DNA from 3 places in the Duganella sp. LjRoot269 genome. Region 1 is predicted to be linked to each of the others. Evidence: predicted binding sites of a transcription regulator. Region 1 holds the regulator's gene; each other region holds the start of a gene.
What was found. The regulator NrdR, encoded in region 1, represses ribonucleotide reductase genes. The targets are predictions, from matches to a motif close to CACNANATNTNGTG.
Positions count from the first base shown of each region.

Region 2: ACSQ3S_RS29710 (ribonucleoside-diphosphate reductase subunit alpha) is a predicted target of NrdR. The motif match lies at 1,373-1,386, and genes of this name have one in related genera.
Region 3: ACSQ3S_RS22555 (ribonucleoside triphosphate reductase) is a predicted target of NrdR. The motif match lies at 2,194-2,207, and genes of this name have one in related genera.

Region 1 covers NZ_CAXUSL020000001.1:2,382,728-2,385,997, reverse strand. Annotated here, with positions in the region: gene ACSQ3S_RS10605 (pilus assembly PilX family protein) at 1-126, opposite strand, end outside; gene ACSQ3S_RS10600 (PilW family protein) at 123-1,082, opposite strand; gene pilV (type IV pilus modification protein PilV) at 1,100-1,666, opposite strand; gene nrdR (transcriptional regulator NrdR) at 1,773-2,243, opposite strand; gene glyA (serine hydroxymethyltransferase) at 2,304-3,270, opposite strand, start outside.
Region 2 covers NZ_CAXUSL020000001.1:6,650,985-6,654,254, forward strand. Annotated here, with positions in the region: gene ACSQ3S_RS29710 (ribonucleoside-diphosphate reductase subunit alpha) at 1-1,234, opposite strand, end outside; gene ampD (1,6-anhydro-N-acetylmuramyl-L-alanine amidase AmpD) at 1,478-2,104, opposite strand; gene ACSQ3S_RS29720 (sigma-54-dependent transcriptional regulator) at 2,101-3,270, opposite strand, start outside.
Region 3 covers NZ_CAXUSL020000001.1:5,064,249-5,067,518, reverse strand. Annotated here, with positions in the region: gene nrdD (anaerobic ribonucleoside-triphosphate reductase) at 1-110, opposite strand, end outside; gene ACSQ3S_RS22555 (ribonucleoside triphosphate reductase) at 139-2,148, opposite strand; gene ACSQ3S_RS22550 (GNAT family N-acetyltransferase) at 2,338-2,766, shown strand; gene ACSQ3S_RS22545 (dihydrofolate reductase family protein) at 2,763-3,270, shown strand, end outside.

The DNA of each region.
Region 1 (3,270 bases):
ACCGCGCGCGGCCTTCTCGCCCAGCAAACTCATTTGCGCCGCCGACACACCCAGCAGCATCACCAGGATCAGCATCATCAAGCAGACCAGCACGGTCACACCCCGCTGCCGCCGCGCGCGCTTCATCCGCCGCTCCGGTTGCGCAACGCGACTGTCATGCCGACCACGCGCCGCGCCCGCGTGCGCTGGGCCGCCGGCAAGCTGCCTTCCATGATGCGCACGCCCTCGTCGTCGCCGTGCGCCTCGGAATACGCGGCGCCGAACAGATCGAATTGCGTCGCCACCGTGTCGGCGCGCGAGTTGCTGTCGCCGTGCAGCAGCAAGGCGACCTTGATGCTGCACACGCGCTTCCACCAGGTCTTGCGGTTCAGGTCGCGCTGGCGTTCATCCGGCGTGCCGCCGACCAGCGCCAGCGCGGCATCCAGCGCGTCGACCGTCCTGGCGTTGACGTAAGTATTGGGAATGCCGTCGGCCGCAACGTCGGTGTCCAGCCCGTACAGCACTTGAAAGGAATCGACGCCGTGCACGATCGCATCGGCGCCCCAGCCGGAGGCGCCACGGTATTTGCAGCGCAGTTCCGCTTCGCCGGCAGCATCGGCGGCGACATAGAATATGCTCCAGCCGCGCTCTGCCTCCGCGTGCGGTATGGCGACGCCAAAGCCGGCGCAGTTCAGGCTGGAGCCGTCGCCGTTGCCGCCCTCGCCCGAACCGGAGAAGCGCAACGCCAGCACGTCGCTGCCGTGCGCCACGGCCGGCAATGGCGCGGAGATGTCCGCGCTGCCCCGGCCGATGCTGCTCGCGTCCAGTCCGGCAACGGGCGCAGGCGCGTCGGCCGCCAGTTCGGCCGGCGCGGCCTTGCTGTCCCAGTTGACGTAGGCGCTTTGGCGTATGGCCTGCGCCATGATGTCCAGCGCCTGGCGGCCGTCGTCGTTGAGCCAGGAGTTTTCATTGTGGTTGCGGTAATTGCCGGCGGCCGCCAGCAGCAAACTGCCGGCCACCAAGGTGACGAGCAGGCCCAACAGCAGCGCGATGGCGAATTCGACCAGCGTCCAGCCGGCCGGGTGCGAGGGCGGCGATCGCATGAGCAGCCTCGGCGCGTTCATCGCGTCGCTCCCACCGCCAGCGCGACGCCGGGCGCGAATTCGCCGGCATCGTCCTTGCGCGGCGTGCCGTCCGGATTCTTGCCATGCCAGCCGACCTTGACCACCAGCGGCGCGCCGGCCCCGCCACCGCAGGCCCAGCGCAATTTTCCGCCCACCCACAGGCCGGCATCGCGGCACACCAGCACGCGCCCCGCCGGCAGCCGGTCGCGCACCTGCACCTTGATCTCGTACAGATCGAACGATGCCAGCTGCGCGCTATCGCAGGCGCCGCCATAGCACAGCGCCGCCGGCGCCGACGGATGAGGATCGGCCAGCGCATCGTAGTTGAGCAGCAGATAGGGATTGGCGCCATCGCCAAGGCGCATTTGATCGGCGTTGGCGCGCATGCGTTCGGCCAGGCTGGTGGCCAGCTGCGTTGCCTGCGACACCAGCACCGCCTGATGCCGCGTGCGCAGCGCCGCCAGTTGCATCGCCACGCCGCCGACGATACCAAACGCCAGCAACAGCACGGCGACCAGTATTTCCACCAGCGTAAAACCGGACAACAAAGCACGTGCGCGCACGGCACACCTCCGCAAAGTCGATCACGACTGTGCTAGAAGTTAGCAGCGCTTACTGCAGAGAGTATGAGATGTATCAAAAGTGCGCCAGCCGTAGGCCGGCGGACGATCAAGCCTTGCGTGGCTTGCGGTCCTGGCCGACTTCGGCAATCGCATCCTGGAACTCGGCCAGGTCTTCGAAGTTTTTATACACCGACGCAAAGCGGATGTAGGCGATCTTGTCCAGGCGCTTCAGTTCCTGCATCACCAGCTCGCCGATGTAGCCGGTGTCGACTTCGCGCTGTCCGCTGGTCAGCAGCTTTTCCTCAATGGACAGTATGGCCGCATCGACGGCAGGCGCCGCCACGGGCCGCTTGCGCAAGGCCAGGGTCAGGCTGCCGCGCAGCTTGGCCGCCGCATACTCGGTGCGGCTGCCGTTCTTCTTGACCACATACGGCATCACCAGTTCGATGCGCTCATACGTGGTAAATCGTTTATCACATTTACCGCAGCGCCTGCGCCGGCGTATGGAATCCCCTTCCTCGGATACACGCGTATCGAGAACCTGGGTATCGTCATGCTGGCAGAACGGACATTTCATATGGGCATGCGCCTCGGTGGTAGTGTGACGCCGGCGGTCGCCGGCGTCACGATGCTGCAATTACTTGGCGTAGACAGGGAACTTGTCAGCCAGCACCTTCACCGCCGCCTTGACGCGCTCGATGGTGGCCGCGTCGTGCGGGTTGTCCAGCACGTCGGCGATCAGGTTGCCCACTTCTTCCGCTTCCGCTTCCTTGAAGCCGCGGGTGGTCATCGCCGGCGAGCCCAGGCGGATGCCGGAAGTCACGAATGGCTTCTGCGGATCGTTAGGAATGCCGTTCTTGTTGGTGGTGATGTGCGCCGTGCCCAGGATCGCTTCCGCTTCCTTGCCGGTCAGGTTCTTCGGACGCAGGTCCACCAGCATCACGTGCGACTCGGTGCCGCCGGAAACGATGCGCAGGCCGCGCTTGATCAGGGTCTTGGCCAGCACGTCGGCGTTGATGACGACCTGTTGCTGGTAAGCCTTGAACTCGGGGGTCAGCGCTTCCTTGAACGCGACAGCCTTGCCGGCGATCACGTGCATCAGCGGGCCGCCCTGGATGCCTGGGAAGATGGCCGAGTTGATGATCTTCTCGTGCTCGGCCTTCATCAGGATGATGCCGCCGCGCGGGCCGCGCAGCGATTTGTGCGTGGTCGAGGTGACGAAGTCGGCGTGCGGCACAGGGTTAGGGTACAGGCCGGCGGCGATCAGACCGGCGTAGTGCGCCATGTCGACCATGAAGTACGCGCCCACCGCTTTGGCGACGGCGGCGAAGCGCTCGAAGTCGATCTTTTTCGAGAACGCCGAGGCGCCCGCGATGATCAGCTTGGGCTTGTGTTCCTTGGCCAGTGCTTCCATGGCGTCATAGTCGATGTCTTCCGCAGCGGTCAGGCCGTAGGAGACGACGTTGAACCATTTGCCGGACATGTTCAGCGGCATGCCGTGGGTCAGGTGGCCGCCTTCGGCCAGCGACATGCCCATGATGGTGTCGCCCGGTTTCAGCACGGCGAAGAACACGCCCTGGTTGGCCTGCGAGCCCGAGTTAGGC
Region 2 (3,270 bases), 4.3 Mb from region 1:
GCGCGCGCACCGGGGTCCAGTCGTTGCCCAGGCCGCCGGCGAACTTGGCCAGCAGCGCGTTTTCCTTGATCGCGTCGTAGATGCCTTCGAGGTCGTCCGACACGGTGGTCAGGTAGCACGACGACAGCTGCGAGCGCAGGGTGCCGGAGTTGAACAGGGTCGGCGTCGACGACATGAAGTCGAAGGTCGACAGCAGGTTGTAGAACTCGATGGCGCGCGCTTCACGGTCCGATTCGTTCAGCGCCAGGCCCATGGCCACGCGCATGTAGAAGGCCTGCGGCATTTCGATACGGATGTCGCGCACGTGCAGGAAGTAGCGGTCGTACAGGGTTTGCAGGCCGATGTAGCCGAACTGCAGGTCGCGGTCGGCGACCAGCGCCTTGGCCAGGCGGGCCAGGTCGAACTCGGCCAGCTTGGCGTCCAGCAGTTCTTCCTTGATGCCCTTGGCGATGTATTGCGGGAAGTAGGTCACGTATTCGGCCGCGGCCGCGCCCTGCGCGACTTCCTTGCCGAAGACTTCCTTGCGGATCGTGTGCAGCAGGATGCGGGCCGTCACCTGCGAGTAGGCCGGGTCTTTTTCCATCAGCGCGCGGGCGGCCAGGATGGCGGACTTGTGCAGCTCTTCGACCGGCACGCCGTCGTACAGGTTCTTGACCGTCTCGGCCAGGATGGCGTCGGCGTCGACGTGTTTTTCCAGGCCTATGCAGGCGGCGTTGATCAGGCTCGAGACGCGGTTCATGTCGAGCAGCTTGCGCTCGCCGTTTTCCACCACGTGGATCTGCGGCGCGTCGATCGCGGCGGCGGCGCCTTGCGCCTCCTTGGCGGCGCGGCGCTCTTCCATGTGCTTGGCGCGGTACAGCACGTAGGCGCGGGCGACGTCGTGTTCGCCGGAGCGCATCAGCGCCAGCTCGACCTGGTCCTGCACGTCTTCGATGTGGAAGGTGCCGCCCGATGGCTGGCGGCGCACCAGCGCGGTGACCACGCTGGAGGTCAGCTGTTCTACCAATTCGCGGATGCGGGCCGAGGCGGCACCCTGGCCGCCGTTGACGGCCAGGAAGGCCTTGGTCACGGCAATCGCGATTTTCGACGGTTCAAACGCGACGACCGCGCCGTTACGGCGGATGATGCGGTAGTCACCGAGGTCGCTGGCGGCCGTGATCGGGCTGCTGGCGGTACTCGCAGCGGCTGCTGGTACCAGCGCTGGATTGATGGTGATGTCTTGAGTAGATTGCATTTAAGCTCCCCGATAACAGCGTGCAGTCAGTGCTGCGCGACGTATGTTGTGTAAAAAAATGCCATAAAAGGGTGTGTAACCGGCCCGGCAGGCTTGTCATCCCCACAAGATTCAGTGTCTCGGCAATACGAGAATAACTACTAGATCTAGTGATTGATCAGAACCTATCCACTGATTGTAGTGGTCACACCGTAGCACGGCAAGTGAGAAATTTTGATATTTCCAGCAATTTTGCTCTTGACATTAAAGAAGCCCAATGGGGAAGCCAAGTTCAGCGCTAGCGCCTACTAACATTGCCTCTTTCCTAAGCAGCTTTTGATAGTATTCCCAGTCGAACATGGGCCCCGGATCGGTTTTGCGGCCCGGCGCGATGTGTTCGTGCCCCCGCACCTCGGCCAGCGGGTAGCGCGTCTGCAGCGCCACCGTCAGCCCGGCCAGCGCCCGGTACTGGGCCGCCTCGAACGGCGTGTCGTCGGTGCCTTCGAGCTCGACGCCGATCGAAAAATCGTTGCACCGCTCCCTTCCGCGGAACGCCGAGCGGCCCGCGTGCCAGGCCCGCTCGCCGGCGGCGACGTACTGCAGCACGCGGCCGTCGCGGCGGATGAGGAAGTGGCTCGACACTTTCAGCCCGCGCAGGTCGGCGAACGAGGGGTCGGCATTATAGTCGATCCGTCCGCTGAACAGGTCGGACACGTGCGGGCCGCCGTAGCGGCCGGCCGGCAGCGAGATGTTGTGGATCACCAGCAGCGTGATGTCGTCCGGGTCGGGGCGGGCGTCGCGGTGCGGGCTGTCGTAGCGGCGGGCGGCGGGCCACCAGCCGTCGGCGCCGACCGGCGGCAGCGGCGCGGCGAGCGGCGATAAAACGCTCACGCCTCCGGCTCCTGGATGTTCAGCTTCTGCATCTGGTAGCGCAGCTGGCGGAAGCTGATGCCCAGCAGATGGGCGGCCTGGGTGCGGTTGAACTGCGTCTGCGCCAGCGCGCGCAGGATGATGTCGCGCTCGATCTGGTTCAGGTAGTCGGGCAGGCTGCTGGGCAGCGCGTCCAGGTGCGGCAGCGGCGGCGGGGCCGGAGCGGCCGGGGCGCCATCACCGGCGGCCCCGCCCTCGGGCGGCGGCGCGGGCGTCGGCGGCAGGCCGAGCGCCGCCGCTTCGCTGGCGGCGAAGTCCGGCGAAGGATACAGCGGCGACGGCAGCGGCACCACCGCCTCCACCATGCGCGCGCCCTTGAGCGCCAGGTCGGCCACCTCGATCACGCCATCGTTGGCGAAGGCCAGCGCCCGCTCCAGGATGTTTTCCAGCTCGCGCACATTGCCGGGGAAGGAATAGCCGCGCAGCGCGTCCAGCACGCCCGGCCCCAGGTGCACCTTGTGCTCGAAAGTGCCCAGCCGTTCCAGGATGGCGGCGGTCAGCACGCGCAGGTCGTCGAGTCGTTCGCGCAGCGGCGGCAGGCTCAGTTCAATCACGTTCAGGCGGTAGAACAGGTCCTGGCGGAAGCTGCCCTGCTCCACGCACTGCGCCAGGTTCTTGTGGGTCGCGCTGATGATGCGCACGTCGACCGGCTCTTCCGAGGTGGCGCCGATCTTGCGCACGCGCCGCTCCTGGATCGCCCGCAGCAGCTTGACCTGCATCGCCAGCGGCAGGTCGGCCACCTCGTCGAGCATCAGGGTGCCGCCGTTGGCCGCCTGGAAGAAGCCGTCGCGCTCATCGGCCGCGCCGGTGAAGGCGCCCTTGCGGTAGCCGAAGAACTCGGCCTCCATCAGCGCTTCCGGAATCGCGCCGCAGTTGACGGCGATGAAGGGCTTGCCCGCGCGCGAACTTTGCGCATGGATCTCGCGCGCCGCCAGCTCCTTGCCGCTGCCCGATTCGCCGTTGATGGCGATCGGCGCCATCGAGCGCGCCAGCCGGGCGATCTGCGCCCGCAGCGCCTGGATCACGGCCGAATCGCCCTTCAGCCGGCCGCCCGCCGGCTCGGCGGCCGGCGCCTCACCGTCGGCCGCGGCCGGCCCGGCGCTCAGGCGCAGCGCCGATTGCACCAT
Region 3 (3,270 bases), 2.7 Mb from region 1:
TTGAAGGAGGCCAGCGGGCGGTGGTAGCCCATCACGCGGGTCCAGATTTCGCAAGGCTGGCGTTCGGCGTTGTCCAGTTCGGCGATGGTGGTTTGCGGCAGATTGTTCATGGCATTTCCTTGGTTGAGATAAAAAAGGTCAGACATTGACGGCCTGTTTGCGCGCCAGCAGTTCGGCGTCGCATTTCGGGCAGTACGGGTGGCTGCCGTTCAGGTAGCCGTGTTTGGGGCAGATCGAGAACGTCGGCGTGACCGTGATGTAGGGCAGGCGGAAGCGGCTCAGCGCGCGCCGCACCAGCGAGCGGCAGGCATCGGCGCTGGTCAGCGCTTCCGTCATGTACAGGTGCAGCACGGTGCCGCCGGTATATTTGCGCTGCAATTCGTCCTGCTGCTCCAGCGCCTGGAACGGATCGTCGGTGTAGCCGACCGGCAGCTGCGAGGAGTTGGTGTAGTAGGGCATCTCGGCCGTGCCCGCCTGGCGGATGGCCGGATAGCGCTTGCGGTCTTCCTTGGCGAAGCGATAGGTCGTGCCCTCGGCCGGCGTGGCTTCGAGGTTGTACATGTGGCCGGTCTCGGCCTGGAACTCGACCATGCGCGCGCGCACGTGGTCCAGCAGGCGCAGCGCCAGTGCGCGGCCCCACTCGCTGGTGATATCGTGTTCGCCGCTCGGGTCGAAGTTGCGCACCATCTCGTTGACGCCGTTCACGCCCAGAGTGGAGAAGTGGTTGCGCAGCGTGCCCAGGTAGCGCTTGGTATAGGGGAACAAGCCGTTGTCCATGTGTCGCTGGATCACCTTGCGCTTGATCTCCAGGCTGTCGCGGCCCAGCTCCAGCAGCCGGTCCAGCGCGGCCAGCAGGCCGGCCTCGTCGCCGCGGTGCAGATAGCCGAGGCGGGCGCAATTGATGGTCACCACGCCCAGCGAGCCGGTTTGCTCGGCCGAGCCGAACAGGCCGTTGCCGCGTTTGAGCAGCTCGCGCAGGTCGAGCTGCAGGCGGCAGCACATCGACCGTATCATATTGGGCTTGAGCTCGGAGTTGATGAAGTTCTGGAAGTAGGGCAGGCCGTAGCGCGCCGTCATCTCGAACAGGCGTTCGGCGTTCGGGCTGTCCCAGTCGAAGTCCTCGGTGATGTTGTAGGTCGGGATCGGGAAGGTGAAGGCCCGGCCCTTGGCGTCGCCGGTCATCATGATTTCGATGTAGGCATGGTTGATCAGGTCCATCTCGGCCTGCAATTCACCGTAGGCGAACGGCATGTCCTCGCCGGCGATGCGGGGGATTTGCTCGCGCAGGTCTTCCGGGCAAACCCAGTCGAAGGTCAGGTTGGTGAACGGCGTTTGTGTGCCCCAGCGCGACGGCACGTTGAGGTTGTAGATCAGCTCCTGCATGTACTGCTTGACCTCGTCGTAGCTGAGGCCGTCCTTGCGCACGAAGGGCGCCATGTAGGTGTCGAAGGAGCTGAACGCTTGCGCGCCGGCCCATTCGTTTTGCAGCGTGCCGAGGAAGTTGACGATCTGGCCGATCGCGCTCGACATGTGGCGCGGCGGGCTGGATTCGACCTTGCCGGGGACGCCGTTGAGGCCTTCGTTGAGCAGCGTGCGCAGCGACCAGCCGGCGCAGTAGCCGGCCAGCATGTCGAGGTCGTGGATGTGCAGGTCGGCCTCGCGGTGGGCCTGGCCGATGGCGGGTGGGTAGACGTGGCTGAGCCAGTAGTTGGCGATCACCTTGCCCGAGACGTTGAGGATCAGCCCACCCAGCGAATAGCCCTGGTTGGCGTTGGCGTTGACGCGCCAGTCCTGGCGCTCCAGGTACTCGTTGATGGAGGCGGCGACGTCGACCAGTGCGTGGCGGTCCTGGCGCAGCTTGGCGTGCTGTTCGCGGTAGACCACGTAGCTGCGCAGGGTTTTGCGGTAGCCGGCGTCGTACAGCACGCGTTCGGCGGTGTCCTGTATCAGTTCGACCGTCAGCTGGTCTTGCGGGCGCAGCGACGACAAATGCAGCAGCGCGCACTCGGCCAGGTGGCGCGCTTCGGGCAGGTCGAACTCGCTGCTGGTGCGCCCGGCTTTCAACAGTGCGGCCTCGATCTTGGCCAGCGTGAAGGCTTGCTCGCTGCCGTCGCGCTTGATGATCCTGGTGTGAATTAATCCTTGCATGCTTGCTCCTTGATCCCATATCTAGTTGGTTTGTCCTAGGTTAGGCACTAGATATGGTGTCGTCAACGAAAGTCGGCGCGGTTTTGCAATTCCTTGATATGGATTGTCTTTGAGCTGTACTCAAAGGCCGGCGTCTGGCCGGCACGGAGGCTTTACGCGCAGTGTAAGAAAATTAAATAAAATAGCTGGATGACCTACACATTCTCTCCAGCGACACCAGACGCGACTGCGTTCAAAGCCCTCTATGACACCACAGGTTGGGGACCGCTTGACCGGCGCGACGACTTTTACGAAGCGACGTTGCGCGGCTCCTGGGCATCCTTTGCCGCATATGACGCAGACCAATTGGTAGGCTTCGCCCGCGTCATTTCGGATGGCAAGCTGCATGGCTTCATTACGGAGATGATTGTTCATCCTGACTATCAGCGCCGTGGTCTTGGCGAGGAATTGATTAATGCATTGGTTGCGCGGTGTCGGGCTGCGGGGATAAATGACATCCAGCTGTTCTGTGCCAAGGGCAAAGTCGATTTTTATGTACATTGTGGGTTTGCCAAACGCCCAGACGACGCGCCAGGCATGCAGCATCGGAACGATGATTTGAATGGAGGATCAAAATGACACGAGTTCGAGTTGAAAGCTTCACGATTTCTATCGATGGCTATGGGGCGGGGCCGAATCAGGATCTCAATGAACCGCTCGGCGTGGGTGGCAAGGAGCTGCACCAGTGGTTCATTCCAACCCGCACGTTCCAGCATGCCCACGGTGCAGGCGATGGTACGACCGGTGTCGACGACGAATTTGCCGCGCGGGGATTTAAAAACGTCGGCGCCTGGATTCTTGGGCGGAACATGTTCGGGCCGGTTCGTGGGCCTTGGCCCGACTTGAACTGGAACGGCTGGTGGGGTGATAACCCACCGTACCACGTTCCGGTTTTTGTCTTGACTCATCATGCACGGCCATCGATCCAGATGGAAGGCGGCACGATATTCCACTTCGTCACGGGCGGTATCCATGAAGCGCTGGACCGTGCCCGCGAAGCAGCAAACGGCAAAGAGGTGCGCATTGGCGGCGGCGCCGACGTGATCAGGCAGTATCTTCAAGAAGGGCTTATCGACGAGCTGC